One region of the Pleomorphochaeta sp. DL1XJH-081 genome, then DNA from elsewhere that is predicted to be linked to it. Evidence: riboswitches for the same ligand, from Rfam matches in the RefSeq annotation. Region 1 holds a riboswitch; each other region holds the start of a gene.
The links. A riboswitch is a leader RNA that binds a small molecule or an ion and turns the genes downstream of it on or off. The one in region 1 is predicted to bind cobalamin.
Positions count from the first base shown of each region.

Region 2: linked by a shared signal. The riboswitch ahead of ACODJP_RS05075 (TonB-dependent receptor plug domain-containing protein) and the one ahead of ACODJP_RS10390 (ABC transporter substrate-binding protein) in region 1 are both predicted to bind cobalamin.
Region 3: linked by a shared signal. The riboswitch ahead of ACODJP_RS05490 (ribonucleoside triphosphate reductase) and the one ahead of ACODJP_RS10390 (ABC transporter substrate-binding protein) in region 1 are both predicted to bind cobalamin.

Region 1 is NZ_JBMDYO010000006.1:9,171-19,462, reverse strand. It holds gene ACODJP_RS10420 (sensor domain-containing diguanylate cyclase) at 1-384, opposite strand, end outside; gene ACODJP_RS10415 (hypothetical protein) at 510-1,286, shown strand; gene cyaB (class IV adenylate cyclase) at 1,288-1,839, shown strand; gene ACODJP_RS10405 (peptidylprolyl isomerase) at 1,852-2,127, shown strand; gene ACODJP_RS10400 (ABC transporter ATP-binding protein) at 2,135-2,920, opposite strand; gene ACODJP_RS10395 (FecCD family ABC transporter permease) at 2,917-3,945, opposite strand; gene ACODJP_RS10390 (ABC transporter substrate-binding protein) at 3,949-4,878, opposite strand; cobalamin riboswitch at 4,952-5,144, opposite strand; gene ACODJP_RS10385 (Gfo/Idh/MocA family protein) at 5,220-6,296, opposite strand; gene ACODJP_RS10380 (Gfo/Idh/MocA family protein) at 6,403-7,557, opposite strand; gene ACODJP_RS10375 (ankyrin repeat domain-containing protein) at 7,712-8,692, shown strand; gene rnhA (ribonuclease HI) at 8,724-9,182, shown strand; gene ACODJP_RS10365 (ATP-binding protein) at 9,249-10,292, shown strand, end outside.
Region 2 is NZ_JBMDYO010000002.1:166,372-176,663, forward strand. It holds gene ACODJP_RS05065 (ExbD/TolR family protein) at 1-254, opposite strand, end outside; gene ACODJP_RS05070 (MotA/TolQ/ExbB proton channel family protein) at 227-652, opposite strand; gene ACODJP_RS05075 (TonB-dependent receptor plug domain-containing protein) at 668-2,605, opposite strand; cobalamin riboswitch at 2,721-2,890, opposite strand; gene ACODJP_RS05080 (Fic family protein) at 3,274-4,782, opposite strand; gene ACODJP_RS05085 (hypothetical protein) at 4,923-5,159, opposite strand; gene ACODJP_RS05090 (ATP-binding protein) at 5,344-6,621, shown strand; gene ACODJP_RS05095 (transposase) at 6,669-7,484, opposite strand; partial or broken gene ACODJP_RS05100 (DNA-processing protein DprA) at 7,488-8,615, opposite strand; gene ACODJP_RS05105 (YifB family Mg chelatase-like AAA ATPase) at 8,608-10,146, opposite strand.
Region 3 is NZ_JBMDYO010000002.1:245,942-256,233, reverse strand. It holds gene ACODJP_RS05490 (ribonucleoside triphosphate reductase) at 1-1,929, opposite strand, end outside; cobalamin riboswitch at 2,022-2,183, opposite strand; gene ACODJP_RS05485 (iron chaperone) at 2,356-2,727, shown strand; gene ACODJP_RS05480 (winged helix-turn-helix transcriptional regulator) at 3,250-4,062, shown strand; gene ACODJP_RS05475 (sugar transferase) at 4,430-5,086, shown strand; gene ACODJP_RS05470 (NAD-dependent epimerase/dehydratase family protein) at 5,099-5,965, shown strand; gene ACODJP_RS05465 (glycosyltransferase family 4 protein) at 5,962-7,050, shown strand; gene ACODJP_RS05460 (glycosyltransferase) at 7,090-8,217, shown strand; gene ACODJP_RS05455 (polysaccharide biosynthesis protein) at 8,250-9,272, shown strand; gene ACODJP_RS05450 (capsular polysaccharide biosynthesis protein CapF) at 9,274-10,292, shown strand, end outside.

The sequences.
Region 1 (10,292 bases):
ACGATCGTAGAACCATTTGTATGAACCACTCTTAGTCTGGATCCGATACGAACATTCATAGACGGGCTTGATATTGGCGATATGGTCCCTCATTGATTGCATCATCGCCCCATAATCGTCGGGGTGGACTTTCTCGGTGAAGAACTGGTAAGGAACCGACTCTGGGATTTCCGATGCTTCATATCCCAAGGTGGTTACCTTGAGCTGATCGAATACGACGGTGTTCATCTCTAAGTTGAAATACCAATGCCCCAAGTTTCCTGACCAGGCGTAATCGAGAACCGTCTCCTGGTGTTGCATCTCCAATAGTTCATCATTGAGTCGTTTCAACTCATTGACCCGTCTTTTCAATTCTTTACAAGGATCCGTGTGATCGTCTTCCATACAACCTACTCTCGGGCATACATGGGATCCCGTCAAGTTATTTCACATTGATTTTCATATTGGAACACTTGTGTGAACGTGTAACTCAACTTTACCATCATCAAATATTCCGCTACAGTGGTGGTATGACAGGATTTTTCATTAAGAAGGCGTTTTTCGATGGCTGGGATAATCTGATCTCTCTTGTAGTACTCAATCTTGGGTATCTTATAGTCATATTGACCCTCTATGGAGCATTGGAATTGTTTTCGGTCTCTGTTGTCGGAGGAATAGCGATGGCAGGATTGGCCTTAGTGCTTCATTCTTTCTATAGCGGAGCTCTCTCTTCACAAACGAAGGAATTTGCATATTACAGCCGTCCTGGGTTTAACGATTTCAAACGATCCTTTGCCCTCATCTGGCGTCACGCTTTACTACATGTCTTCATTAACCTATTCCTTGTAACCGTAATATTTTTTATCATCCCGTTCTATCTTTCCTATGATTCCATGTTCGCCTTTGTTATTGCGGTAGTGGTGTTCTGGATAGCTTTAGCCTTACTCTTGGCTATGATGTTTTATTATCCGCTTGCTATACAAATGCCGGAGGACAAACCACTGAAGACTTTGAAAAAGTCGTTAGTGATCGTGGCAGACAATTTAGCGTTCTCCCTGTTTTTCGGTGTCTACCACATATTCAATATGATCCTTACGATCTTGTTCGCCACGATAATACCTGGCGTCGCGGGAATACAACTCTCACGACAAGTCGCCATAAAACTGTTGCTTATGAAATATGATTATCTGGAAGCGGATGGCTCTGCCGATAGAAAACATATCCCTTGGGAAGAACTTCTATTCGATGAACAGGAGAAGGTAGGAAAGCGTACATTCAAGGGAATGATTTTCCCATGGAAGGATTGATATGGCACGAGAAGTGGAGTGTAAGATCCACATACCGGAGTATCGCTTAACCGCACTAACCGATGTGATCGACAAAGCGTTTCCCGCTATAGTGAAACAGGTTGTCGATAAGCGGGATGTCTACTATAGTCGTGATGGCTTTACAGCTGATTTTCGGATCAGGCAGGAAAATTCCATTCTTGTTTTGACCCGAAAACAAAAAGAACATCGTAATGACAGAGTTGAAGTGAATGATGAAATCGAGTTCACAGTGCCGAGGAAAGAGAGCGGAGCTCTGCATGCTTTTTTCGGATCACTTGGCTATGTTCCTCTCATAGAGAAGGGGAAGCAGGGAAATCTTTGGAAAGATGGTGGACTTTCGATAGAGTTGGTCCATGTAGATGGTTTGGGGTATTATCTTGAGATGGAACGCCTTTTGGAGGATTCGGCTACAGACGAACAGGTCCAAAGTGCACTTGAAGAATTGTCTGATTTACGCACCCGGTTGGGTGTCGCTGACTATCCGTTGGAGGGTAGATACTATCTTGAGATGCTACAAGAACAAAATTCATAGAGAGGATGTCACATGGAATTTCGCGCCAGTCATATTCTAGTAAAAGATAGGAAACTTGCTGAGGAACTGCTCAAGAGGATTAAGGGTGGGGCTAACTTCTCAGCTCTCGCTCGTGATTTCTCCACCTGTCCGAGTAAAAGCAAAGGCGGTGACTTAGGGTGGTTCGGTGAAGGAGCGATGGTTCCAGCTTTCGAACAGGCTGTGAAAAGGCTCTCTTCTGGGGGAATCAGTCCAGTCGTCCCAACCCAGTTTGGGTTCCATATAATTAAAAAGACCGGGTCCCGTTAGGACTCGCTTACCAGAGAGGATGAATGAGCGGCCGTCCAGAGGACTCGTTCGGGACGATATCTACCTCTATTTTATAGACCGATTCTATCCTCTCTTTGGTCAAGACTTCACCTACATTTCCCTCAGCTACGATTATTCCGCTTCTCATCATAATCACTAGGTCACTGTAAGCACTTACTGCATTTAAGTCGTGTAGGATGCATACCACTGTAGCAATCTTTTGTTCAACGAGTGAACGCAACAACCGTAGGATTTCCCGTTGGTTGTGGATATCAAGATGACTCACCGGTTCATCAAGGAAAATTACCTTTGCCTGTTGGGCTAATGCCCGAGCAATGAGCATCCGCTGATACTCCCCTCCGGAAAGTTCGGTAGCTAACCTATTGGCTAGATGACGCATTTCCATGGCATCCAAAGATTGGTCGATTAAGAGTTGGTCTTCCGCCGTCAATACAGCGAGTCTTCCTCCGTGGGCATACCTACCCATGGCCACACATTCAGAAACTGTGAAATCGTATTCCAATCGACTGGATTGGGGAACATAACTTGCTTTCCTTGCCATCTCTCGTTGGTTGTATGCCCTGATATCCTTTCCAAAGAGATCCACATTGCCTGTATGCGATTCAAGGATACCCAGCAGATGTCTCAGAAGGGTCGTCTTGCCAGATCCATTCGGACCTATGATCGAGATGAAAGAATCGATTGGCAAATCGGTATGGAGATTCCTGAATAGGACTTTACTTCTGTATGACCATTGGAGATTTCTGACCGATGCAGCATTAGGTTTCTTCACGATTGTCTCCTCTTGGAATTTACCAGTAGGATGATGAACAAGGGGGCTCCGGCTATTGCGGTTATTACTCCCACAGGAAGTTCAGACGCTCCCAACACGGTTCTCGCAACTGTATCGGCTCCAACCATCATGAGAGCTCCTCCTAAGATCGAGAAGGGGAGCAAAGATCGGTGACGTGGTCCGGTAACCAATCTCATGATATGTGGTACCATCAGCCCAACGAAACCTATCGTACCACAGAAGGCCACGGTGACCGCTGTTGCCAGTGTTGAAGAGAAGAGGAGGACCATCCTGACAACTTTTACAGAGACTCCGATACTATGAGCGGAAGCTTCGTCCAGTAGGAGGATGTCCAACTCCCGGGTAAGAAAAGCTATAGGGAGCATGCCTAGAGTTCCTATGGAGAGCATAATGGAGAGCTTGTTCCAGGATGAAGAACCAAAGCTTCCCATGGTCCACTGCATGATGTTCTGCAATTGTGCGCGATTTAAATACATGAAAAGCGTCATAAGCGCCGATAGGAGGAAGTTCAACGCAATTCCTGTTAAAAGTAGGGTAGTTGGCGACCTTCGTACCCCGCCAGAGAGTAGGAGGATGAACAAGGCCGTTCCAGCAGCTCCCAAGAATGCCACAAGTGGAACCTGCCATATTCCAGTAGCACCTCCGACAAATCCAAGAAATGCTGCGAGCGATACGCCAAATGCAGCGCCGCTGGAGATTCCCAATACATAAGGGTCAGCCATGGGATTACGGAAAAGAGCTTGGTATACCATACCTGACACAGAAAGGATAATCCCAGCGACCAATGATGTGAGGATACGTGGAAGACGGAGTGTCCACACGATTCGATGTTGGGCTGTTGTGAAATTTGCCGATTGGTCCACAGAAGGACCGGATAACAGAATATCATCGATAACCGTCAAAGGTATACCTGCTGGACCCAAAGTCAGCGCAAGACCAGTAACTGCAACGAGTGAGATTACCAAGGCTATACCGATGATCGGTAAAAATGTGGGACGTATCACCGCTTACCTCGAGAGTCGATCGATTTCTGTTGCGAGAATCGATACAGCTTGAGCGCTACGGGGACCCTGCCTCTCTATGATGTTGTTGTCAATATTGATGATTTTCCCCTTTTTTACAGCTGAGAGGGAAGCATACGAGGGATGATTTACGAATTGCTCATACGTCTGTTCAAAGGTACTTCCCCATAACGGGGGTAAGATAATGATGTCGGGATCTTTTGCATGTAACAACTCCAGCTGGTAGCTCCAGTTGACTGCCTCGGATGCAATGTTCTCACCGCCAGCGAGGGTGATGATATCATGGATGAACGTATCTCCTGTAGCAGTGAAATCACCCCATTCTCCAAACCCAGCGACATAATAGACACTGGGATTGTCTTTCAATTCTGAAACATTGATTTTTTCAATTTCAGATCGCATGTCCTTGACTATCTGGGCTGCTACCTTGGCGGTTCCTGTTACTTCGCCCACCTGTTCGATAATCCTATAGGTTCCCTCCATGGTTTGTGGTTCATCTATGAACGCTACTGGGATTCCAGTCATTTCTATCGCTTCTATGGTCTGTAGTTGACCTAAATTGCTGATAATTACGAGGTCAGGATCGGTAGAGACGATCTTTTCCACACTTGGAGAGAGTAGGTCTCCCATCGGTTCAATGGATTGGGCTTCATGAGGATAGTCGCAATAGTCGGTTCTTCCTACCATGTGATCCCCCAGTCCCAAGGAAAAAAGCGTTTCTGTAATATTTGGACTCAGTGAGACGATCTTCTGTGGGATCTCTTCAAGTGAAATGGTCACTCCACGTGAATCTACAATCGATATGGCATATTCTCCATGTGACTGCGACTCTCCCAATCCATTTGCCGAAAGGGGAATGATAATGAGTAACATCATCGAAATCAGAGAAATCAAGCGTGTTCGGTAATTTTCCATACCCAAACTCCTAAGTAAGTGATGGGTATGAGTCTGCACACCCGACCTATGCACCGTAGGTCCGATCAAGAGATCGACAGGTTCACATGCGGCAGGTCTCCTGACTTGGAGGAATACGTAACGGCTCCTTCCCGGAATTACTCCAGTGGTTGTCCAATGACAGCCGTTCTTACCTCATTACAGTGGCGGGACCGTACGGGACTTGCACCCGTTTCCCTCTTAGCGAATGGCTTGGAACCATCCGAACCGCTTGTCCGATCATGTTATGCTTACCGTGGGGATACTGTCAAGTTCAAACCCCACTATAGGCTAGGAAACCATCATCGATCTACTTTTCTCTCCTATGCGAGCACTGACGCTTGCGACTCAGCTTGTACCGCCAATTCAATCGCCCGGAACACCAATTGCTGATCCATTGCTGTTTCGGTACGATCGAGACAATCTCGTATGAACCGACCAAAGAACGGATATCCTGATTTGCCAGCTACACATTCATGGTGTTCACCCTCATGGTTTACTAGATAGACATGGTCTCCCTCCTGGTCCCTGGCGATATCGATATACTTACGTAACTCAATATATCCATCGGTTCCTAAGATTATCGTACGCCCATCTCCCCAGGTTCCCAAACCATCGGGAGTGAACCAATCTACGCGGAAATAACCCGAACACCCCGTATCAGTAGTAAGTGTAGTTTCGCCGAAATCGTAGAAAGACGGGTACTGGTGATGGTTGAAATTGGCTATCTTACTACTGGTGATAGTAGCATCTTTGGATCCGCTGAACGCAAGAATCTGTTCAATTTGATGGCATCCAATATCCACGAGGATTCCGCCATACATCTTCTTCTCGAAGAACCATTGTGGCCTGGTATGGGTCGCAGCACGATGAGGACCCCATCCCATTACTTGGACCACTTTTCCTACCGCCCCCTGACTTATGAGTTCCATCGCTCGGGTTGCAGCCTCAACATGCAATCGCTCACTATAGTAGACACCGAATTTTCTTCCAGTCTCCGCTACTGTCTTGCGAGCTTGTGCTATCTGTTCTTTTGTGATGCAAGGCGGTTTGTCAGCAAAGAAATCCTTTCCATGAAGCATTACCGAGATTCCTAACGGTGTACGTTCTACAGGTACCGATGCACTGGCAACCAATTTGATATCGGGGTGTTCTAATATCGCCTTCGGGTCTTTGCAAATGGTGACATGAGGGAATTGGGAAGAAAACTTTGACATTGCTTCGGGATTCTTATCATAAACGAATGCAATCTGGGCTCCACTTTCCTCAAGACCATTACACATGCCATAGATATGTCCATGATCTAATCCAATAACACCAACTTTGAATTCTCCTGGCTTACACACCGGAAAGGCCTTTCCTTTCGGGGCATAATTTTGTCCATCTGCTTTCTGTTGCATCCCGGAATCCTCCTCAACCAAAGATAAGATTTGTGATCCCTGTGGCGATCGAAAGAAACAAATATAGCTACTCGATCCATAGGGATTTTAGGGGCAAGAATTGACTCTATTTCGCATCCTTACCCAAGGTTATTTCACTTGTAGAGAAATTTTCAATACTCCGCTTCTTCTCATGGAATCTCGGCATAGTGGCAATGAGACCTCCTCGGGTATACAATGGATCATCTTTAGCCAATGGTAGGGTGACCGTCTGCTTCGATTGTGAAGATTTATAGATTGCCATGATCAACTCAATAGTATTCCTGCCTTGTTTTCCATCTATCAGTAACGGGTGTTTTCCTTCCAATGCTTCAATGAAGTCTTTCACCTGCCCTGCATGTCTCTCAGGAGAGATTTCGGGAAGATTGTTGTAGTAGGAATCCATTTCTTTTGCGGTTTGGGTATCATCTTCTGGGAATCCATTTTCCAATGCTTTAGAAGCTGCGATTTTCCATGGTGCCGAGAATCTTGCTTTTTCAGTTTGGAAAACTAACTGCTGTCCTTCGTCATGGGCAACGATAGAGGCTGTCATTTGGGCGAGCATGCCTGGATATTTCATTATTGCAATTGCAAGATCCTCACATTCCGAGTTGTCATGGCCTACATTTGTCATGACAGCAGTAATCTCCTGTGGCATTCCCACCATCCATTGTAATAGATCCAGTTGATGTACTGCATGGCTCGTTGTACAACCACCACATTCCTTCTCCCACGTACCTCTCCACCAAAGGTCATAGTAGTTTTGACCTCTCCACCACAACGAGTCTACTGTAGCGTGCAGAACGCTACCGCCAATACCTTCGCTAATCATATGTTTCAATCTCATCATCGATGTCCTGAATCTATTTTGTGCGATAGGTGAGAGAAGAACACGATTCCTTTCGGAGGCCTCGATCATCGCATCACATTCGGCAAGGGATGGAGCCATAGGCTTTTCGACCAAGACATGTTTTTTTGCATCCATTGCAGCTATGGAGACTTCTGCATGTACACTAGGGGGAAGACAAATAGAGACGATGTCGATGTCCGTACGTTCGAGCATCTGATGGTAATCCTCGAAAATATCAACGTTAATTTCCATCTCCTCCGCCAATGCCTTCGCTTTTTGGGGGTAGATATCACATAATGCTTTGATTTCGCAGTCCTCTGGGAATTGATTGTATGCGGCGATATGTGATCTTGCGATTGCACCTGTCCCTATTATTGCTACACCATGTTTCATGAGCGACTCCTTTCCTGCCAAATTTCCCTCTATTCTACCAAAGCCATCATATATAATGCAAACACTGTTTTTTTTTGATTGAAGTAGGGCAAAGATATTCTTTCATAGCGTCTTGACGAAACTGATGCTACAATATTCCCAAGGAGTTCAGAACATGGATCTTTCGGAGAGTTTTGCACAATTGTGCCATGCAGCCAAATCTGCAAGTGAAAAAGAAATCCTCGAGACATTACTGGTCAAGATTAGGGATGTGGACGAGTCGGATGCGGATGGCCACAGTCCATTATGGTATGCTGCGGTACGTAATCCACATATTGCAATAATCGAGGTTCTGGCTATGGCAGGCGCAGAAGTCAATTTTACCATCGTAAGCGAAGCCGCTATTAATAATCCGAACCCTGAAGTCGCTATATACCTTTTTTCCCACTTGAAGGCCGTTACGGAGAGGGAACTGGATCTTCTGTTTCTTCTATGTGCTGCTTCGAATGCTACAGACGAATTAATCCATTTCTTTGTCTCGAAGGGAGCCAATCCCAATACCACCATGCCTATGGATCTCTACCTAGAACCACGGGATGATGCAGATGACATAGACTATGATGAGTTATGGAATAGCGATGATCAAGCGGTTGAGCAAAATGCCCTAGTAGTAGCTATGTATGAGAATCCGGAACCGGTTCCCATGTTGGAGACACTATTGAGTCTTGGCGTAGACCCAAACGCAGTCGACTCGGAGGGATATCCTGTACTCGTCCATGCACTCGACAATGTGGATCTTGTCAAGGTATTGCTGAAGGGTGGAGCCAAGGCGAATGTAGTGGATTCTCAGGGGATGACACCACTTATGCATGCATGCGCTGCGGATAATTCACAAGTAGCATTGCTGTTGCTCGACTATGTAGACGATATTAACCGAAAATCTTTCACCGGCGAAACCGTATTACACTATGCCCTTGGCTGTCATCTCACCGATAACATTGAAGTTGTGTCCGCGATATTGGAAGCTGGTTGCGATGTGAACGAACCGGATGCAGATGGATTGTTTCCTCTCGATATTGCCCGTTTCAACTATTGTTCGGAAGAGATTGTAGAAATATTGATAGCAGCAGGAGCCCATATGAGCGACATTTCTTGACGTTCGTTTGACAATCTTCTAGGATTGCTCCATGCAAAATATGCTGACAGTTTATACAGATGGTGGTTGTTCTGGAAATCCCGGTCCTGGAGGCTGGGCTTTTGTTGTATTTGAAGGTGAGAAAGAATTGGCTGCGGAAAGTGGTGGGGAGCGCCAGACTACGAACAATCGAATGGAATTGTCGGCAGTGATCCAGGCTCTCACTTATATACTTGCGCTAAAGAGACCGATCTCCTCTGTCCAAGTGAATACCGACTCCCAATATGTCAAGAATGGTATAACCCAATGGATACACAACTGGAAGCGCAATGGGTGGCGGACAGCTGCGAAAGCTCCAGTGAAGAATAAGGAATATTGGATCCAGCTCGACGGACTTGCATCCAAACTTCCTATCGAATGGAAATGGGTAAAAGGTCATGCCGGTATTGAACTGAACGAACGCTGCGATGCTCTCGTCCGAAAAGAGATGGATACCTTGCTGGAAAGCTGAAAACGTCCTCAAATCTGAAGCGGATCTCCTGTCATCTACGTTCTCTAAGAGAATGGAGGTGTTTTCATGCGTCTACATAGCTTTGTGAGTAGAGGATTTTCGGGTGATTGTATAACCGTGGAGGCAGATCTGAGGAAAGGGTTTCCTGGGTTCGATCTCGTAGGCTTACCAGATAGTGCTATCAGGGAATCGCGGGAACGGGTTCGGAGCGCATTGCGTAATTCGGGGATACCCATCCCAAGGAAACGAGTATTGATCAATCTTGCACCTGCCAGCATGCATAAGGCAGGTTCCCAATTAGACCTTGCGATAGCTCTTGTAATTGCATTGTCACAAAAAATCTCTGATGGTGAAATCCAGATTGCCAATGATCTCCCTGTCATGGTGGTCGGTGAATTAGCACTCGATGGGACTGTCATCGCAATTCAGAATGTTCAAGGGGCATTGGCTGCGGCCAAACAAAAAGGGTGTCTGGCGACCATCGCACCTGTCCAAGATGGTCTTTTACCGTCTGATACGCTCATGTTAGTCACCTCTCTCTCCGATGCGGTGAAAAAAGTACAGCAACATCTTTTGGGCGATGATTTTCGCAAGTTGAGAGCAGGAGAAATTCAAATATCCCACGTTATCGACAAACTTCCTTTTGCCGATGTGGAAGGGCTGGAAAGTGTCCGAAGAGCCTTGGAAGTTGCAGCTGCTGGTGGGCATCATGTCCTCCTATTCGGATCTCCTGGTGCTGGTAAGACGCTTTGTGCGACCTCCTTCTCTAGTCTGCTCCCCCCTGCCCAAGAACTTCTTTATGAAGAAATGGCACGTATACGTTCTGCCTTAGGGAGTCTTGATCCATTAATCAGGGGGGAAAGACCCGCTTGCATCCTGCCCCAAGTTAGTTTGAAGGAAGATTTCTCGTTTTATGCGGCAAGAAGCCATGGGGGAGTTATGATAGTAGATGAAATTTCAACATTCCCGAAAAGTATTTTGGAGCAATTACGTGAAGTGTACGATAGGAGGCGGGTGTATTTGAAAATGGACAAAAGGATCTCCGAATTTCCTGCCCGATTCCAAATAATTGCAACCATGAATGCCTGTCCATGCGGAGAGTTGGGTATT
Region 2 (10,292 bases), on a different contig from region 1:
ACATCCTTTTGTTCAATCGTAGACAACGGTAGGATCGCCGATGTGGAAACTACCTGAAGTGTGCCGTCTAAAAGAATCTCCAGGTGGACCACGTGAGACAGACTAGTCCCATCTTCACGAATATTCTGAGAGTCTGAAGAATCGATGGCGAGCATGCGATTCGCAGTCGAGCCGACCATCACTAAAAAGAAGATGATCAGCAAGAATGCGATATCGCTGCTGTATCCTACCTGTTCGCGTCTTTTTCTTCCCATATCCTCTCCATAGCGAATTCAAGAAGGAAACTCACCAGTGTTGCCAGCAGTGAGACAATCAAACCGAAGGCCGTGGTAAACAGTGCTTCATACAGTCCCCCTGCTACAACCGGCAGTTGGACTGTTGTCGATTCTGCCACTGCACCGAATGCGCTGATCATTCCGGCAACTGTTCCGAGGAAGCCAAGAACCGGGGCGGTAGTCGCAATGAAATCGAGCAGTGAGAGGGCGAACGATTCAGCGGGCTGGGTAGCTATCCCTTCGCCTCGTTTGCACTGGTAGAGGTTCAGAGCTCCGTCGAGTGCCACTACCAATACTGCTCCGAAGAGGATCAGCAGTGGCCACATCACTACCCCACCCCGTTGTATCATGTCCATCAGTGTCTGTTGTGTCTCCATTGCCGGTCCTCCTGATTACAGCTGTAGCGAAGCGCCGGTTCTGATCTTCATTCCAGGCATGGGGTAACCGTCATATAGCTGATACGCGCTGTCCAACAGGTTGTCGATCGCTACATAGGTCGATACTGTTTCCGATATCGCTAAAGTGGCTGTCAAATCTAAGAGTACGACAGCATCGGCTACTTCGGAAGATCCTAGGTACTCACCGAATACGATGATATCCCAAGGGCCATGGGTAAATCCCACTGATGTTTTGAGTGTATGTTCCCGTACTGCCGATACCGGAATGTCATCGGAGAATGATTGGTTATTCGATAGGTCGAAACTCCGGTTGTATTGGTAACTCACCGAGAAAGAGAGGCTCTCCGAGGGATCCCAAACTACCGACTGTTCTGTTCCGAGATAAAACGCATGTGCTATGTTGTGGGGAATGTAATTGTCTTCGGGATCGCCTACGATCGCATCATTAACATCCCGTGCGAAAAGGCTTCCTTCATACCGTACCTTACTAGTCTCCAAGGTATAGCCGATATCGCCATTGAATCCTTTTTCTGTTTTCAGATCGGGGTTTCCGCGGTATCCCCATTCGAGTGGCCAGTAGAGTTGGCTGAACGTAGGAATCTGCTGAGCATAACTGACTGTTGCCTGGAATCGGTGTATGCCATCAGGAGCGTAGATCATGCCGATCGAGGCATTCGGTGAGAAAGCTTCTGTATCGCTCACATACTTGAGTTGTATACTTGGGTGGATCGAAATCTTCCCTTCTACAAGATAGATACCTCCATTGGCATAGACAGAGGGAATCGTACGGCTCTCATCTCCGATTTTGGTACTGTCGACATAATCTACTGTAGCATCAACACCGGTTTCCAAGGCGAGGTGCTGATCCATCCGCCAATCTTGTCGATACTGGAAGAAGAGACGAAGTTTGTCATGGGTGTCATCCGTGGCCGATACTTCATCAATGTAGTGTGTCCGTGCAAATGCGGCACTCGCCACCACGGTGTGTGTATCGATGGGACTCTCTGGATGGGTATCGATCGAAACCGTTTGATTTCCCGATAATTCCCAATCCTCTTGTTGTGCATCGGGAGTTGGCCAACTCAACATTCCTGGGACTCCGACACGTTGCCAGTTGGCTAGGGCGTTACCTTTTAGATGGACTCGGTCGGAAACACTGCCGTCGAGGAACAGTCCTGCATGGGCAGAGATCACTTGGGCATTGGTGCGCTGCTCACGTCTGTCCCCATCGGGATAGGTGAAGGCATTGGAAGCCCGTAGCCCCCCTGTGGTTGCAGTCATTTCCATATTACCAAGACGAGTGGAGTACTCGATGTCAACTTTCTGGCTATCGACAAGTGAAAGCCAATTCTGATAATCGCTGTCCCCATAGGGAAGTGGAAGGAAGGATCCGTTCTCAAGTGAAATGTTCAAAGGTCTTTGCTTCCCGCTGGTATCCGAGGTCCCGGATTTGGTAATGATATTGACCATCCCTCCTATGGCATTGGTCCTTCCTAGGTTCCCTGGTCCACTTTTAATAATCTCTATGCTCTCGATAATGTTCACTGGGATCCGAGAGAGGTCATACGAACCTTCGTGGGCTGAGCCCAATGGTACGCCGTTGAGGAATACCAATGTCTTATCGGATGTAGCTCCCCGTATCTGCACGTTCTGTGCGGCTCCAAGGGCTCCATAGGATGAGAAGGTGGTGCCGATCACTCGCTCTACGAGTTGGGCTGTCGTTTCCGCTTGATAGGATGCGATTTCTTCACGTGTGATGGTTGTCACGCGTGAAGCTGTGTTGGTTTCCGCTTCGGCGAACGATTCCTCGATGATCGTCAATGCGGCTCCTGTTCCCAAGTCGGTGTAACTTTGTGCCAATAGCGGTGTAATGCCTACCACCAGCAAAAGGACCGTCAGGAGGGAGATGGGTAAACTGTGCGACTTCTTCATGAAGTGCCTCCAGAGATGTGGTGTCTGGCTTCATGAAGTGCAAGGGTGGAATGAGATTGATGTTAAGTGTATACAGTCGGTCATGACATGTCTGTTTCATGCTGCCTCTTTCTCCACGAAGATAATGTATCTGGAAACGTCTCCTGACTTACGACTCGTCTTCCTGCAGACCTTCTCATCCGTTGGACAATGGTATACCTGCATTCATCGTCGATTACAGTGGCGGGACCGTTGGGGAATCACACCCCATTCCGTTTTTCCAGACCCAGCGAGGCAAAGCATAGCCGATTGGCGGGAAGAACGCAAGCATCGATTGATTTAAAACCAGCTAGGGATGTGTCTACAGATAGGGGTCCTTCTCCGGAAAAGCCAATCCGAATATAAGGGTAACAGTTGTGTTGTGAACGCCACTTGTGTACAACAGGAGATACCGCCCTCGCAACTTTAGGAGGTAATGGGCACACCTACTAACATCTTGACGGTTCCCCAAACCTGATCGCTTGAGGCCTTCAACTTTTTTCTTCACGAGCTGGTGAGTGTGGTATCATAGATCGATAAGCAGATCAGCACATATCCCATTGACTCATCCAAGTCTGTTTATCGGATGTTTTTGAACCACGAAGGACATCTGTTTCCCAATCATAAAAATAGTCTGGGATGCTAGACATCTATACCTGTGTATAAGAATCTTTGACAGCCTGTTCCATGGCAGCAAGCTCCTCATCGCTCAAGAAGTCAAAATGGGAGGACCTCTTTCTCGCAGAAAGGTTGCCGTTGTCCTGTAGGCACAACTGTATGAACAGATCGATCAGCCGGTCGGGCATGTCGATTATATCCTGAATCGCATTCTTGGTTGCATCATAGTTGGCAAGAAAGTTGAGTTCTTGTACAAGCTCTTCTTCGATTGTTTTACGTAGAAATCCGGACAAGGCTTCTGCCTGGGCTGTCATATCCATATAGGAGTACCAGGGTGCGCTTTCATCCTCTACCGTCATTATCCCCATTTCATCCAACTGATAGTCGATGACCTGTAGCAGGGGCCGAGAAAAAGCTTCCAACGATCTATCATAATCTTCCGGATGCTTCAGCATGACAGCTGATATGGGAAACATGAGTCCACGAGGTACCATCTGCCGCAAGGAAAGGATATTATGGATGAGGAATCTATGGATTCGTCCGTTTCCATCCTCGAACGGATGCAGGAACACAAAGCCATAGGCTATCACCGCGGCGTGGATGACTGGTGGAACCCCACCCACTTTCATCCTGTCATGACAAGTGAGCAAACCCTCCATCAGAACCGGCAGATCTTCAGGTCTTGGGCAGATATAATGGATGAGCTCTTTTTGGTACGCCATTGTCTGGCCAACATAGTTTTGACTTACCCGGTAATCGCTATCGGCAAATCGCGGGTCGACAATACGGTTTTGCAGTTCAACAAGCCTGCCCTTTTCACAAAAGTCCTCTTGTTCGGCAAGTTCCAAGGATGCAATGAACTTCTCTGTGCGGGAAGCATTGCTTTTTGCATGTTCAATCTCAAATGAGGATTTTGTCTCTTTATTGTAGAAGTAACTCAGTGCCCGGCGAAGCAACTGTGGAGGATAGGCCGTGACGATTTCCTCACACCGTTCTTTCAGGACTGTGGAGTCCAATTCCAAGAGCTTGTCGGTCTTCCTGACGACAGGACAAAAGGCCCGGGGACCAAGAAGGTTGTTCACTATACGATGGCGGGGAGATCGTTCTCCGCTGTGGAGAGTGTAATAATCCTTGCTATCCAACGCATTGACATAGTTGCCAGTGGTCATGTCGCTGACAGGTAGATGCTTTTCTGTCAAGAGCTCATAGAAAAACCAGATCCTCCGGGCGTATTTCCCGGTCGGCTTGGACATGATGTACTCGGTGAGTACTTCGAAAGATACCTTTTCAAAGATTCGTGCCAGCAATGCAAGATTCACCCCATCATATTTCAGAGCGAACTCGAGATGGTCACCAACCGTTTCTCCGGGCCAGTATTGAGGTCGATAAACTTCATCGACAAAACCGTCCTGTATCTTTGAAGAGTGTGTTCCTGTAGTCGAAACCATCGATCGGTGCCAGTTTGGTATGCCTGTGATTCCGAGTTTTTCAAGAAGATATGCATATCCCGCCGGTCGAAGATCAGAAACGTATATTCCCATGGACAAGCCTCATAAAAAAAGTATCATAGTGCAAATATAGGTATGAACCTCGTTCATGTCAACAAATATCATTATTTATCAGCATATTTTTGCAATTATCATTATATATGCAAGCAGGATGCTTACATAGAGCAGACTGCCTACAAAAATACGTATATTCCTGCCAATTCGATTACCTGGCGGCATTCAAGCTCAAAACGTAGTATACACACCCTCTTGCCCCCTTTGCGTTCAAGCACACCCCTTTCCACCATAGCGAACATCGCAGGCTTCATAATGGGAAGTAAGACCTCAAGCTGCTGAGAATGCTTACGTTGGTTGATACCGGGATTCATGTTTATCAGAGAGGGTATCCTTAGTCCCAAAGTATCATCCAAAGTATCATCATGAGACTTTGGAACTATGGGAGGCTCAACCGTGGCTACTTTTATTGACAGCTACACAGTAAGAAGTGCATTTGCAATATTTTCGGAAGTATAATTACTATATCTTCGGAAGTAAAACATTGATATTATCGGAAGCATGAAGTACTATACATTCGTAGTAAAGGAGGAATCCCCCATGGAACGACAAACCTATCTCAAGCGTATTGCTGACGGGCTCTTACAGGAAAGACTCCGTTCCAACGGTGCTGTTTTGGTCGAAGGTCCAAAATGGTGTGGGAAGACGGCTACTGCAACGAGAGCATCAAGAAGTCAGCTGTTCATGCAGGACCCTGACAAGTCTGCATCATACCACATGGCAGCTGATACAAAACCTTCCCTCCTATTACAGGGAGACACCCCCCGATTACTCGATGAGTGGCAAAGCGCACCCGTATTATGGGATGCCGTACGTTTCATGGTTGATCAGAGAGGGGGAAAACCAGGGCAGTTCATTCTGACAGGATCGGCGGTACCACAGGATGATACGGTACAACATACGGGGACCGGGAGAATCTCACGACTGATGATGCGTCCCATGAGTCTGTTCGAATCTTTGGAATCGAACGGCATGGTTTCGCTGAAATCGTTGTTTGATGGGAAGATCAATCCTGAGGGATTTTCAGATGTATCCATAGAAAGCATAGCTTCTGCCATTGTCCGGGGAGGATGGCCGGCTTCCATCGGTGATGATGAGAATATCGCGATGCGCCATGCGATTGATTATGTGGAAGCGGTCATCAATGCTGACATCTCCCGGGTTGATGGCGTGGAAAAGAATCCTGCACGGGTGCGGGCACTGATGCGCTCCTATGCCAGAAACATAGCGACTATGGCCACAATCAGGACGATCCGTGACGATATTGCCCTAGGCGATGCCGATGCAAGTGTTTCAGAGAAAACAATTAGTCAGTATCTGACGGCATTGGAGCGAATCTTCGTCACGGAGAATCTTCCTGCTTGGAACCCTGTGCTGCGCTCCAAGACGGCGGTCAGGACTTCTGTCAAACGGCATTTCGTGGATCCTTCCATTGCGACAGCACTAATGCGGCTTACTCCTTCCCGATTGCTAGAGGATTTCCAATATTTCGGATTTCTCTTTGAATCCCTATGCACAAGGGACCTGCGAGTCTACGCAGAAGCCATCGATGGGCAGGTCTTCCACTATCGTGATGCAAGTGGATTGGAATCGGACACCGTAATCTGTCTTAACGATGGCAGGTGGGCGCCGATCGAAGTGAAGCTAGGTGCAAAGCAGATTGAGGAAGCAGCCGATCACCTGCTGGAGCTGAAGGCCAAGGTAGATACCAAGAAGATGAAAGAACCCTCATTTCTTATGATACTTACAGGTACAGAATTCGCATATCGCCGTGATGATGGTGTGTTGGTAGTACCAATCGGATGCTTGAGGGATTAATTCAATATACTCCTGATAGTCCGTTTAGGTATTGAAACCATGATACTTCAACCAAAAGAACTCTTGCCGATCCGCCGCACCGTCTCATGGCTCACATGCAGGAATGCTGCGATATCCTTGATCGCATGGCCATCGGTCATGGCAAGGGTGATGAATCGGCTACGTAGTTGTCGTACGACGGGGAGGCGGGATCCCGAGACGATCATTTTCCTATATGCACAGAGTTCCTGTTGCTCGAGAAATCCGTCAAGGAGACAAGCCAGACGCTCTTCGGTCTCGATCTCCGGTTGTACGATAGTGGCGAATCCCACCTCGGCATTCCATGTGTCGCTTTCGGTACATGCACGATATCGCTGCAGAGCAAGTGTGCTCTCGGGAGCGAAATAGGAGAGTAGCGCAAGGCGGTCGATGATGCCACCTTGACCGGAGATCACCGCACCATGGCCACTCCACCGATAGGCTCCCGGAGTCACTGCAATATTAGCCTTCACGGGATTTTGGACGATATAGCGGATGGTGCTGAAGAGCTTCCGCTCATCCTCCAGGAGGTAACTCTTGTATCGTCCTCCATAGATAGTGCCAATACGGTTGTAGCGTCGGTTGTAATAGCGGGTATAGTTCCTGTTGACCAACCATAGTAGTTGGGATAACGGTTCTTTTTCCACACGGATGAGCAGGTGGTAATGATTATCCATGAGGACGTACTGGAGGAGCGTGGCATCACTGGTATCGATGGCATGGGAGAGGATTTCGAGGAACTCACGTTTATCCCGGGTATTCTCATAGATGTAGTTGCGGTTGTTCCCCCGTTGGATCACATGGTGGACACTGTGGGGAACATGTTCCCTCTTTTGTCGACTCATGGTCTAGGGTCCTCCCACCAGGTGCCACCTGCCGTCCGCTCGGTATTCCACCCTGTCGGAAAGCTCCAAATCGGTAAGCAGTCCCATCGTATCGGTAATTTCACAACCAAGGGCATAGGCAATTTCACCGGTTGCCATACCACCCGCTGCGAGACGTTGTAAGACAGAAGTTTGGCGGTCATCACCCTCGACCAGGGTATGTGAAAGTCTAGCTGTGTCCTTTTGTGCTAACCTGTTATTGATATAGGCACGAGCTCCTTCGGTAAGGAGCACATTGGTTCCCCTACTTTTGGGTTCCAAGAGGCTGTTGGGAACGGCCAGAACCTGTTTCCCTTTGGTCATGGCGCTACGGGCGGTATGCATGCTGCCACTTTTTACGCTTGCCTCCACGACAAGCAGGGTATCGCACCAGGAGGCGAGGAGGTCATTGCGACCGATATACCTGAATGGCAAGGCTTCCTTGCCATAAGGATAGGGACTGATGATTGCTCCTCTTTCGACAATACGCTGTGCAAGTGCGGTATGCGATGCCGGCTGAACCTTATGCAGGCCACAAGGGAGAAATGCGTAAGTAATACCGCCATGATCCAACGCGGTCTTGTGGGAGAGGGCATCGATGCCGAAGGAGAGGCCGGATGCCACTACTTTGCCCTACCCCACAGCCTCTTCGGTAGCCGCTGTAGCTACCATACGGCCATAGGACGTACAAGATCGGGATCCTACGATCCCTATGAGCTTTGTATCGGCAGGTGCCAATTCCCCACGATAGTACACCACCAATGGCGCCTTGCTATCGGCGTCGAAGATGCGGCGGTAACAACTGTCGTGTGCGCACAGGGTCGAAATTTCATGGTGCAGGTGGTGCTCCATGATCGTCTCTGCCTCTTTGAGGTCTCCTTTAGGCCAAGCTGTGAACAATTCGCTCCCTTCGGCTCGCTCGGCCACACTGGAAGATCCGTAGCGGGTACTGGCCTTCCTAGCTAGCAATTCTATCACAGTGGATACCTCGGCATCGTAAATCGCCTTGGGATCGCCGAAGATCTTCAGGAGCTTTCTTTTGGATGACAGGGGAATTCCACGCAGCTCGTTCAGCCACACCCAGTAGAGCAACAGATCATCACGATCATACATGGTGGGTATCCTTTTCCAAGTCCCTTGAGGACAAAGCGAGAACAAGGTGATCTTTGCCTATATCGTCACATCCATCGATATCGGCGAATGTCCTAGCAAGACGGAGGGTTTTATAGCGTGCCCGCACGGAGAGATGCTCCCTTTCATAGGCACGTTGTAACAATCGTGCGCACCGATCATCCAGAATGCAGTATTTTCGGAGATGTGAGCTTCTCATCTCCGAGTTGGTGGAAATGGCATCCCCACCCTTACGAAACCGGCTGGATTGCCGTTCTCTGGCTAGCATGACGGACTCCCGCAGGGTCGCACTGCTGATCTTACCGCTCATCAGATGACCGTCACTGAATGCCACCCTTCCGACGAATTTTTGCATATCTATGCGGTCCAGAACCGGTCCCGATACCCGCTGACGGTAGGTACGAATCGCATGGGGAGTACATTCGCAGCGGTTGGTCCCACCATACCCGCAAGGACAGGGATTCATGGCTGCCACCAACATAAAATCGGAGGGATACCGGTTGGTCTGGTTCACCCGGCTTATGGTGACCCGTTTATCCTCCAATGGTAATCTGAGTGATTCCAGGGTCTTACGGCTGAACTCGGGTAACTCATCCAGAAAGAGGATACCACGATGGGCCAAGGTGACCTCTCCCGGACTCGCATAGGGGCCTCCTCCTATCAAGGCATGGCTGGACATGTTGTAGTGGGGACTCCTGAATGGTCTGCTTTCTTTCAGTTCATGTCCATCGAGTTCACCCGCTATGCTATATATCGAGGAGACCTCCAGGATTTCCTGTTCATCCATGGGAGGCAAGATGGTGGGCAACAGTTTCGCCATCAGTGATTTTCCGCTACCGGGCAGTCCTATCAACAACAGGTTGTGGTTTCCAGCCACTGCAGCTGCCAGAAAAGGGAGAATGTCCTCATGACCTACCACATCGGCATAATCGCCCATCTTCTCCTTATCAGCAGGATTTTGGACCACTACCATACGTCGATGGGAAGCAATATACAGTCTCCCTTCCAGATACGCGACCACTTGGGCTACTGTCTTACAGGCGATAACCTCGATACCACCAACCAACGATGCCTCATCGGCACAATCGAGGGGTACGATCAGACGTTTCCACCCGAGCTTACGTGCCTGCACTGCCATGGGTAGCACCCCATTGAATCCTACCAGGTTACCGGTGGTGCTGATCCCGCCTACCACGGCAGTCTTCTCCCAATCCTCTATGATCGGCATTACCTGCGCCGATTCGACCAGCATGCCCAAAATCATCGGTAGATCGAGGTAGGCTCCACGCTTTCTAATATCGCTCGGGCTTAGGTTCACCACTACCTTCTTCGTAGGATACGCATAACCGAGCTCTTCGGTGCACGCCTCCATACGATCCTTCGCCTCCTTCACCGCACTGTCACCCAATCCCACAATCGTAGTACCCGGCATTCCGGCGATTATGGCTACTTCCACTCCCATCGGGTATCCCGCGATACCGTCGATACCCAGACTCCTTATCACTGTAGCCATGGCATTCCATTTCCTCCTTCACCCCTACTTACGGTAAAGAAGTGAATTCTGCTTCACGTATATCTTCTTATAAGGAAAGTATGTCCAAAGGTTTCGGAAGGTTACACTGGAATCAGTAGCAGGCGCCTGCAATCACGATACCATGA
Region 3 (10,292 bases), on a different contig from region 1:
ATAGCCATGGTCCTCACAGGTCGAGAAGGTGGGGGTAAGAGAGACATAGGGGAGACGATAACGGGAGAAGATCCGCTGCAAGAGACGCTTTGCTACTGCTGTGGATTCAATGCGCTCTCCTAGGTAGAGATGCAACACTGTTCCTCCAGTATATTGGCATTGCAGGTCATCCTGTAGGTCCAATGTCTCGAAGAGGTCGTCGGTAAAACCGACGGGCAATTGGGTGGAATTGGTGTAGTAGGGGACATCAGTTCCAGCTGTAATGATATCGGGGAAATCCTCCTTGTCCCTTCGGGCAAGACGATAACTGGTACCTTCGGCAGGAGTGGCTTCGAGATTGTAGAAATTACCACTGCGCTGTTGGTATCCCTCGATCAACTGACGTAATCGATCCAGGGTACGTAATGCGAAGCGCTGGCCGTTCTCGGTCACCAGACTACCAGAAGAGCCGAAAAGATTCAGACAAGCCTCCTCCATTCCCACTAGGCCGATAGTGCTGAAATGGTTTGCCCAGTACGCCCCCTCCTTCTCCTTGATTGATGATAACCATCTTGCACTGAAGGGATACATGCCACGTTGGGTTTCCCGTTCGACGACCTTTCGTTTCAACTCAAGACTTTGGAAAGCCAAATCGGAGAGTATCTCCAATTTCCCAAGGAAGTCCTTCTCATCATAAGAAAGATAAGCCAGCCGGGGAAGATTGAGTGTGACCACCCCAATGGAGCCCGTCAGAGGATTGGAACCGAACAAGCCACCACCGCGTTTACGTAGTTCTGTGGTATCCAGACGAAGACGGCAGCACATCGAAAGTGCATCCTCTGGTGACAAGTCGCTACTCACATAATTTGAGAAGTAGGGAATACCATACTTGCAGGTCATTTCCATGATAGCATCGGCAACCGGCCCATCCCATGGGAAATCTTTGGTCACATTGATAGTGGGAATAGGGAAGGTAAATACGCGGCCGCTTGCATCGCCCTCCATCATCACTTCACAGAAGGCCAGGTTGAACAGATCCATCTCCTTCTGGAAATCGCCATAGGTGGAATCTTGTACCTCTCCGCCAATTATCACACCCTGGTCCCGCATTCTGGAGGGTACGGTAAGGTCCATGGTCAAATTGCTGAACGGACATTGGAAACCGACCCGAGTAGGGACGTTCATGTTGAAGACGAATTCCTGCAAGGCTTGTTTGACTTCGGTGAAACCCAATCCATCAGTACGGATAAAGGGAGCGCAGTAGGTATCGATGGAGGACCAAGCTTGCGCTCCGGCACTTTCACCTTGGGTGGTGAATGTGGCATTGACGATTTGTCCCAAAAAGGAGCGCAAATGCTTTGCCGGTCTGGAAGATACTTTTCCGGTGATACCACCGAATCCCATCGTCAACAGTTGCTGCAGGTCCCACCCGCAACAATAGGGACCATAGAAACCCAGATCGTGGATATGAAGGGATCCACTTTGGTGGGCTTCACGGATTTCGGTGGGGTACACCTCATTGAGCCAATAGCGACGGGTGAAAGCTTCACGGATATAGTTGTTCATCCCATTGATCGATTTCCGTGTATTGGCGTTCTCTTGGATCATCCAATCCTTGTCATCCAGATAATCGTTGAACAACCGGGTAGTGGCATCGATCAGGATTCTTCCCTCACGGACTTTCCGACGTTCCTCACGATAAAGGATATAGGCTTTCGCGGTAGCCGATGCACCGCTGAGCATCAACTGCTCTTCTACCGCATCCTGGATCGTCTCCACATCGACCGAGGTGGTCGATCCGTTTTCCAGCTGTTGCAGTACTTCTTGGGTGAGCTTTTCGCTATCGATCGATTCTTCGGCTACACGGGCAGCCTTTTCCACAGCAAGGGCTATCTTCTGTCCATCGCAAAAGACGACCTGCCCATCTCGTTTGACGACACGAGTAATCATGGGTTCCTCCTGCTGTCAGAGGATGTAATGAAACAACAGGAGAACAAAAGGACGCAATTCGCCCATTTTTGCACGCCAATGCCATACTCCGTGACAGCGTGTCCATACAGGGAGGTCTTCTGGCTCAGGCTCAGCGGAGCATTGTCTCCTTCCCAGATTACTCCAGTGGATGCGACAGACTCCTAACCTTCACAGCGGCGGGACCGCGTGGGTATCCGTACCCAACTTCCCTGTCCTGTATGCACAATATATAGTGTAGGTGTACCGTACGGTACGCTACCCATAGTAAGGGAGCCTGCCTCCAATGTCAACGAAAAAGATGCCGGGCTTGTACCTAGCTCCATCCTTAGTGATATTGCTATCGATAGATCTCTACAATTAGATGCTCTTCTTGCATAATCTATGACCAGTAATTAGACTATTCCTATGAATACAGAGAAAACAAAAGTCATCACCACTATAGACGGATACATAGCTCAATCCAATCCTGAGTACCGGCAGATCCTCACTCAGATTCGTAACATCATACGAGAAGAGGCACCCATGGCTACAGAAAAGATTAGTTATGGTATGCCCACGTTCTACTACAAGGAGAACCTCGTTCACTTCGCTCTAGCGAAGAAACACCTCGGTTTCTATCCTACTCCCAGCGGAGTCCAAGCTTTTGTCTCTGAACTTGGTCCCTACAAATGGTCCAAGGGTGCCATACAGTTTCCACTTGATCAACCTATCCCCTATGATCTTATTCGGAGGATAGTCCGGTATCGGGTGGGGGAGGTTGTGGGTGAAAATAGGTAATTACCCTGCTTTAGATGGATAAGATTTTATAACCTCGTTACCACATGATTGAATATTTCACTCTTTACGAGCCTTCAATTATAAAGTAGGTATGTATTTGTGCACTTCACTACCAAACTGTCAAAAAAAGCGCCTCTCCATACGAATCCTAGTTGCGTCCTCCCTTCCCATCTGCTACTATAATCTTCAATGGGTGAAAGCTAACCGATATAGAAATACTATTGGTAACCTTTTACTCCGATACATGGTTTCTTTTGCATTACTGCAAATATGCGAGGGGGACAATACACCGTGCTTGTTCCGGCATTCCGGTGTATCGCGCAGCCAGTGAGTATGGCAACCTCTCCACCACTGAAAATGGTGGAAATGGCGAAGCTGTGCATTGCTAGCAATGCCGCATGTATCAAGACCTAAGTTCTAATCAAGCAATAACGTGAGCAAAAGTATCGAGTGGCAATGCCCGCTCGAATACCGGTGCCCACCACTTTTGTTCATTTGTTGAACACTTTTAACCACAAAACCATGTATACAGACACCCATGCCAAAGAACTAGCCCTCCTCAATTACATTGAGCACAACGCCCATGCAACACAGCGTGAACTCAGTGAACAGGTAGGCATGTCCCTTGGCGCCATCAACCTTTTGCTCAAGACCCTCATCAAGAAAGGCTTCGTGAAGGTTGAGAAACTTACCCCCAATTCAGTCAAATACTTTCTCACCCCTGCCGGCATAGCCGACAAACTCGATCGTACCTACTCCTATATCGTACGTACTTATCGTGAGATAGACCACATGAGAAACCGCATTGTCACCGTAACCAACAACCTTGCAAGCTTACACCAAGCAGACAAGATACTGTTCTACGGTCCAAAGGACGACTTCTCCCTCATGGTTACCGATCTTGTGAATATAGAGAGTTTCGATATCCCCGTCACTGTCTGCCATAGTATGGAAAGGGTGAAGGGGGAGAGTGGGGAGTTTAAAGCTGAGGATGAAAAAGTTCAGCATGGTGATGGGAAGACTGGAATTTCAAAGATTGAAGATCGAAAGAATGAAAGTCGAAAAAACGAAATCGATCAACATCAGGGTAGAAGCAAAGAAAGTGCAGAGATTGAAGAATCTAAGATTGAATTCTTGAGGAATGAAAAAGTAAAGATTGAAGAGCAAAAGATTCAGAGCGATAAGATTGAATACATAAAGAATGAAATTTCTACCCCCATTATTGTCTGGCGAGAGGATGATGAACGAGAATTGAAAGCTATTGGCTTGAGAAGTGTGAATTTGTTGGGGATGGTGAGTGTGCTGGGTCCGAAGGAAGTGGCGGTGTATGAATGAGAAGAGGATATTTCTTTCGTTTTCAACCATGTTCTTTTCTAGTGGGTTAGAGCTACATATAAGAGGAAGCAGACTGGAACGTTTGGGCAATATTCGGCGTTATCGTTAGTCGTTTTGAAGAATAGGATGAGTGATAGATATACGGGAATAAGGTCTGGGGGCTCGAAAGCTGCATAAATATGCAGGAATCGAGGGGTTTTGGGATATTGGATTGGTTGAGTTGAAGCAGGATGGGAGAGGGCAAAGAAGAGGGTGCCCACACCATAATTTTGGCGCAGAGCTGAAATTGGTGGTGGGAAACTTATGAACATAGGGTGGGAGTGTTGAGTTCCTGCCCTATCTGTTTTCAACATGATAGTAACTTTATATGGGTAATGAAACCTTGGAACTTGAAGAATCAACAACTCAAAAGATGGTTGCTCCATCGAAAAACTATCTGCATATTAAGAGAGTAGTTGATTTCATCTGTTCTCTATTGGCTTTAATTGTCCTCTCTCCCATATTCCTGATTCTCATCATTGCCATTAAGCTTGATTCTAAAGGTCCTGTCTTGTTCAAACAGAAACGTGTTGGTATTCATAAGACACATTTCAATATTCTCAAGTTCAGGACCATGCGTATTGATACTCCTAATGATGTCCCGACTCATCAGCTCAAGAACCCTGAGCAATATATTACCAAAGTAGGTAAGTTCCTCAGAAAGACTAGTTTGGATGAGCTTCCCCAGATCTGGAACATTTTCGTTGGTCAGATGTCTGTCATTGGCCCCAGGCCAGCTCTGTGGAATCAGTATGATCTCATTGACGAGCGAGACAAATATGGGGCCAACGATGTTCCTGTAGGTCTTACTGGTTGGGCACAGATAAACGGAAGAGATGAGCTTCCCATTAGACTAAAAGCAAAGCTCGATGGTGAATACGCCAAGCGTATTGGCCCATGCATGGATATTCGTTGTTTCTTCGCTACCATCTTCTCAGTCCTCAAAAGTGACGGGGTGAGAGAAGGGGGGACGGGGAGTGAATAAGTTGGTAGTAGTATGAAACGTATTCTGATTACAGGCGCAAATAGTTACGTAGGAACCAATGTGGAACGTTGGCTAATGCGGGAACCAGATAAGTATCAGGTTGATACTTTTGATATGATTGATGGCTCCTGGAGAGAGAAAGACTTTTCTGGTTATGATGTAGTCTTCCATGTAGCTGGTATTGCGCATGTGAATGCCAAGAAGAATATGGAATCCTTGTACTACAAGGTGAATACTGATTTAACAATTGAAACTGCCCAACATGCTAAGCAGTGTGGTGTGAAACAGTTTATTTTTATGAGTAGCATAATTGTCTATGGTGAGAGCAAGTCTCTTAAACCTGTTGTAATCACCAGAGAGACAGAACCAAAGCCCAACGGTTTTTATGGTAACAGTAAGCTTCAGGCAGAGATTGGAATAAAGAAGCTGGAAGACCAAGACTTCAAGGTTGTGATACTCCGTCCTCCTATGATTTATGGTCCTGGTTCCAAAGGAAACTTTTCAAAGCTTATTGCCTTAGCAAAGAAAACACCAATCTTCCCTGCGTATCACAACCAAAGAAGTATGCTCTATATTGATAACCTCTGTGAATTTGTCCGGTTAGTCATAGACAATGAAGAGCAAGGTGTATTCTGGCCACAGAATGGGGAGTATGTGGATACGTGTGAGGTAGTGAGGCAGGTAGCTGAAGAGGCTGGGCATAAGGTATGGATTACAAGGGTGTTGAATTTGTTTGTTTTCCTTGGTTCTTTCTTTGTTTCTAGTATAAATAAGCTATTTGGTAGCTTGATATATGAAAAGAGCCTTTCTGAATTCTTCAATAATGACTATTGTTTAGTGGATTTTGATTCTTCAATAACCAAAGTGATTAATGCATGAAGCGACGAGTTCTCTTTTTAGTCAATCATGAAGTAGTCATATATAACTTTCGTCTTGAGCTTGTTGAGCGATTGCTACAAGATGGTCATGAGGTGCTGATTTCTTCTCCATATGGGGAGAGGATCAGAGAATTGGAAGAACTAGGTTGTACTTCAATTCATACAACAATGGATAGACATGGTGTAAGTATCCTTCAAGATCTGAAACTGCTTTTGCATTATAGAAAGATATTGAAGCAATACTCTCCAAGCGTCGTATTAACCTACACTATCAAACCCAACATCTATGGGGGGATTGCCTGTAGAATGCAAAAGATTCCCTATATTGCCAATATTACTGGGCTTGGTACTGCAGTAGAGAAGGCGGGATTTCTTCAATCTTTTACCAGCTTTCTTTACAAGCATGCGTTAAAGAATGCGCAGAAAGTTTTTTTCCAGAATAAGGAAAACCAAGCTTTCTTTGAAAAGAAACGAATTGCATTGGGGAAACATGGTTTATTGCCTGGATCAGGAGTGAATCTAACTAAGTTCCAACCTTTGGAGTACCCTCCTGATGATACAATTGAATTTGTGTTTATCTCTCGCATCATGAAAGAGAAGGGCATTGATCACTACCTTGAGATGGCAAAGGTTATTAAAGCAAAGTATCCTAATACCCATTTCCATATCTGTGGCTTCTGCGAAGAATCATATGAAGGTATTCTCCATAAGATGCAAGAAGAGGGAATCATTCAATACCATGGTATGGTGAAGGATGTGAGGGAAATTCTACGAATAACACATTGCACTGTTCATCCTTCCTACTATCCTGAAGGACTTTCCAATGTACTTTTAGAGAGTAGTGCTTGTGCTAGGCCCATAATCACAACTGATAGAAGTGGGTGCAGGGAAGTGGTTGAGGAAGGGCAGAATGGCTTTCTCATAAAGATTAAGGATGCTAAGGATTTAATAGCCAAAGTTGAATCATTCATTGCTTTACCCTATGAAAAGAAGAAGCAGATGGGTATTGCGGGAAGAGAGAAAGTTGAAAGAGAGTTTGATCGAGACATTGTTGTTGAGAAGTATCTTAGTGAGATTTGGGATTAATAATTTGTTATTATTTTTTCCGAATAATGGGAAATTTATATGAAGAAAGATATAATTTTATATTTTGGAGGGTTTGATTTACCAGATAAGAATGCAGCAGCTCAGAGAGTAATAGCTAATGGAAAAGCTTTTAGGGAATTAGGATATTCAGTAGTGTTTATTGGGATTAACCATGAAATCGATTATCCTGATTATGAGGTGCATAATAACCCCCAAAAGTACCAAGGTTTTGATTTCTATAATAGACCCTATCCAAAGAAAATTAAAGAATGGGTTAGATATAGTAAACAGATCAAGATAATTAAAACTTTTATATTAAAATATTTTAACAGAGTTTCTGCTGTGATTTTTTATAATTATCCAGCTTTACCTATCATTCGTATCATACCTTTTTGTAGGACTAATTCAATAAAGGTAATTTCTGATTGTACTGAATGGTATTCTCATCAGATCACTGGGATTCAAGGACTTGTAAAATTTGTAGATAGCGAATTGAGAATGCGATTAGTAAATAAAACTGTTGATGGTGTTGTAGCAATCAGTTCATATCTTTTAAATTATTATAATGAGCATGTACCTACTTTCTATATTCCCCCTTTGGTTGATCTTGAGGATCCCAAATGGGCCATAGAAGCAATTATTAAAAATTCAAATTTTACAATTATCTATGCAGGTTCACCTGGTAGAAAAGATCGAGTAGATCTTTTAATTGATGCTGTATCCCAAATAAAAGTTCCTGTATTGCTTAAGATTATTGGTATTACAGAAAATGAGTTTCATGAGCAATTTTCTGGTTCAAGGAATAGCATTCCTAGTAATATTATCTTTTATGGGCGTCTGTCACATGAAAAGGTTATAACAGAACTAAAAGGATCAGATTATAGTTGTTTCTTTCGTGATAAAAATAAAATGACTCAAGCTGGGTTTTCAACAAAATTTGTTGAAAGTATTAGTGCAGGAACTCCTGTAATTACAAATAGAACCAGTGATATATCTGATTATTGCTCAAAACTTAATGGTTGTATTCTTGTTGAAGATATTTCTGTCTCTTCGATAGTTCTTGCTTTGGAGAGAGCATATAGCAATAAGCGAAGAATCGAAAATCATTCAATTTTCGATTATCGGAACTATCTTTCAGATTTTAAAGAAATTACTGAGCTTTTCTGAAGATAGTCAATTTTAAATATAAGAGTTATTAAATGTTTACTAACAAAACCATCCTAATCACTGGCGGTACCGGCTCTTTCGGAAATGCCGTGTTGGAACGCTTTCTTAACACTGACATAGCAGAGATCCGGATATTCTCTCGCGACGAGAAGAAACAGGATGACATGCGCCACTTCTACAAGAACGACAAGATCAAGTACTACATCGGTGATGTGCGCGATTACCGCAGCATCCGCGATGCCTTGAACGGGGTGGATTTTGTCTTCAGTGCAGCAGCACTGAAACAGGTTCCCTCCTGTGAGTTTTTTCCTATGGAGGCAGTGAAGACCAATGTGGTTGGGACAGATAATGTCCTGACCGCCTGCATCAATGCGGGGGTGAAGAAAGTCATCTGCCTCTCCACCGACAAGGCAGCCTATCCGATCAATGCCATGGGAACCAGCAAGGCAATGATGGAGAAGGTATTTGTCGCCAAGTCAAGGACGGTTTCCGAGGACAGGACTCTTATCTGTGGTACACGGTACGGGAATGTGCTTTGCTCCAGAGGGTCCGTGGTCCCTCTCTTTGTTGAGCAGATCAAGGCAGGCAAGCCCCTGACGGTGACTGACCCGTCTATGACTCGCTTCATCATGACCTTGGAAGAGGCAGTCGATCTGGTTCTCTATGCCTATGAACATGCACATACCGGGGACATCCTGGTACAGAAGGCACCTGCAAGTACCATTGGTGACCTTGCCCAGGCAGTGAAGGAGCTCTTCCATGCAGAAAATGAGATAAAGACCATCGGTATCAGGCATGGCGAAAAGATGTACGAGACACTGCTCACCAATGAGGAGTGTGCAAATGCCATGGACCTGGGTAACTTCTACCGCGTCCCTGCCGACAACCGTGACCTAAACTATGACAAGTACTTCTCTGATGGCACAGAGGCATGTAATACCCTCAAGGAGTTTAACTCCAGCAACACCCAGTTGCTGACCGTCCCCCAGATCAAGGAAAAACTGCTCACTCTGAAATACATCCAGGAAGAGCTACAAGCATGGGAGAACCGCTAGCATGAAGATACTGGTAACCGGTGCAAACGGCTTTGTGGGGAAGAACCTTGTCTGTGAACTACGTAACAAGGGCTATGAGGAGTTGTACCTCTTTGACATCGATACAGAGGAGAGCCTTCTTGACTCCTTCACCAAGGACTGTGAGTTTGTCTTTCATCTTGCCGGCGTGAACCGGCCTAAGGAAGAGAAGGAGTTCATGGAAGGCAACTTCGGTTTCACCAGTACCCTGCTCGCCTTCTTGAAGAAACATAAGAATTCTTGCCCCATTCTTATCACCTCTTCCATTCAGGCAGCCTTGGACAATCCCTACGGGAAAAGCAAAAAAGCAGGGGAGGACCTGCTCTTCTCCTACGGAGATGAGAAAGGGGCTCCTGTATACGTCTACCGCCTTCCCAACGTCTTCGGCAAGTGGTGCAAGCCCAACTACAACAGTGCGGTTGCCACCTTCTGTTACAACATCACAAGGGACTTGCCCATAACGGTCAATGACCCTGGGGTGGTCATGAACCTCGTCTACATCGATGATGTGCTGGACAGTTTCATGAATGCACTGGAGAAAGGTGATGTTCTGGAGGAAAATGGGTTCTGCAAGGTACCCACGGTACATACCGTGAAGCTGGGAAGGATTGTGGAGCTCCTTGAGGGTTTTAGGGACAGCCGAACCAATCTTTCAGTGCCGAACATGTCTTCCAGTTTCGAGAAGGTGCTATACAGCACCTACCTGAGTTACCTACCGGAGGACCGGTTCAGTTATCCACTGAAGATGAACAGTGACAACCGTGGTTCTTTCACCGAAATCATCAGAACAGTAGAGCGTGGCCAGTTCTCGGTGAACATCTCCAAACCCGGCATCACCAAGGGGAACCACTGGCACCATACCAAGAACGAGAAATTCTTAGTGGTAAGCGGGAAGGGCCTGATCCAGTTCAGGAAAATCGGGACCACTGAGGTGATAGATTACCATGTCTCGGGGGAGACGCTTGAGGTTGTGGACATCCCCCCTGGGTATACCCACAACAT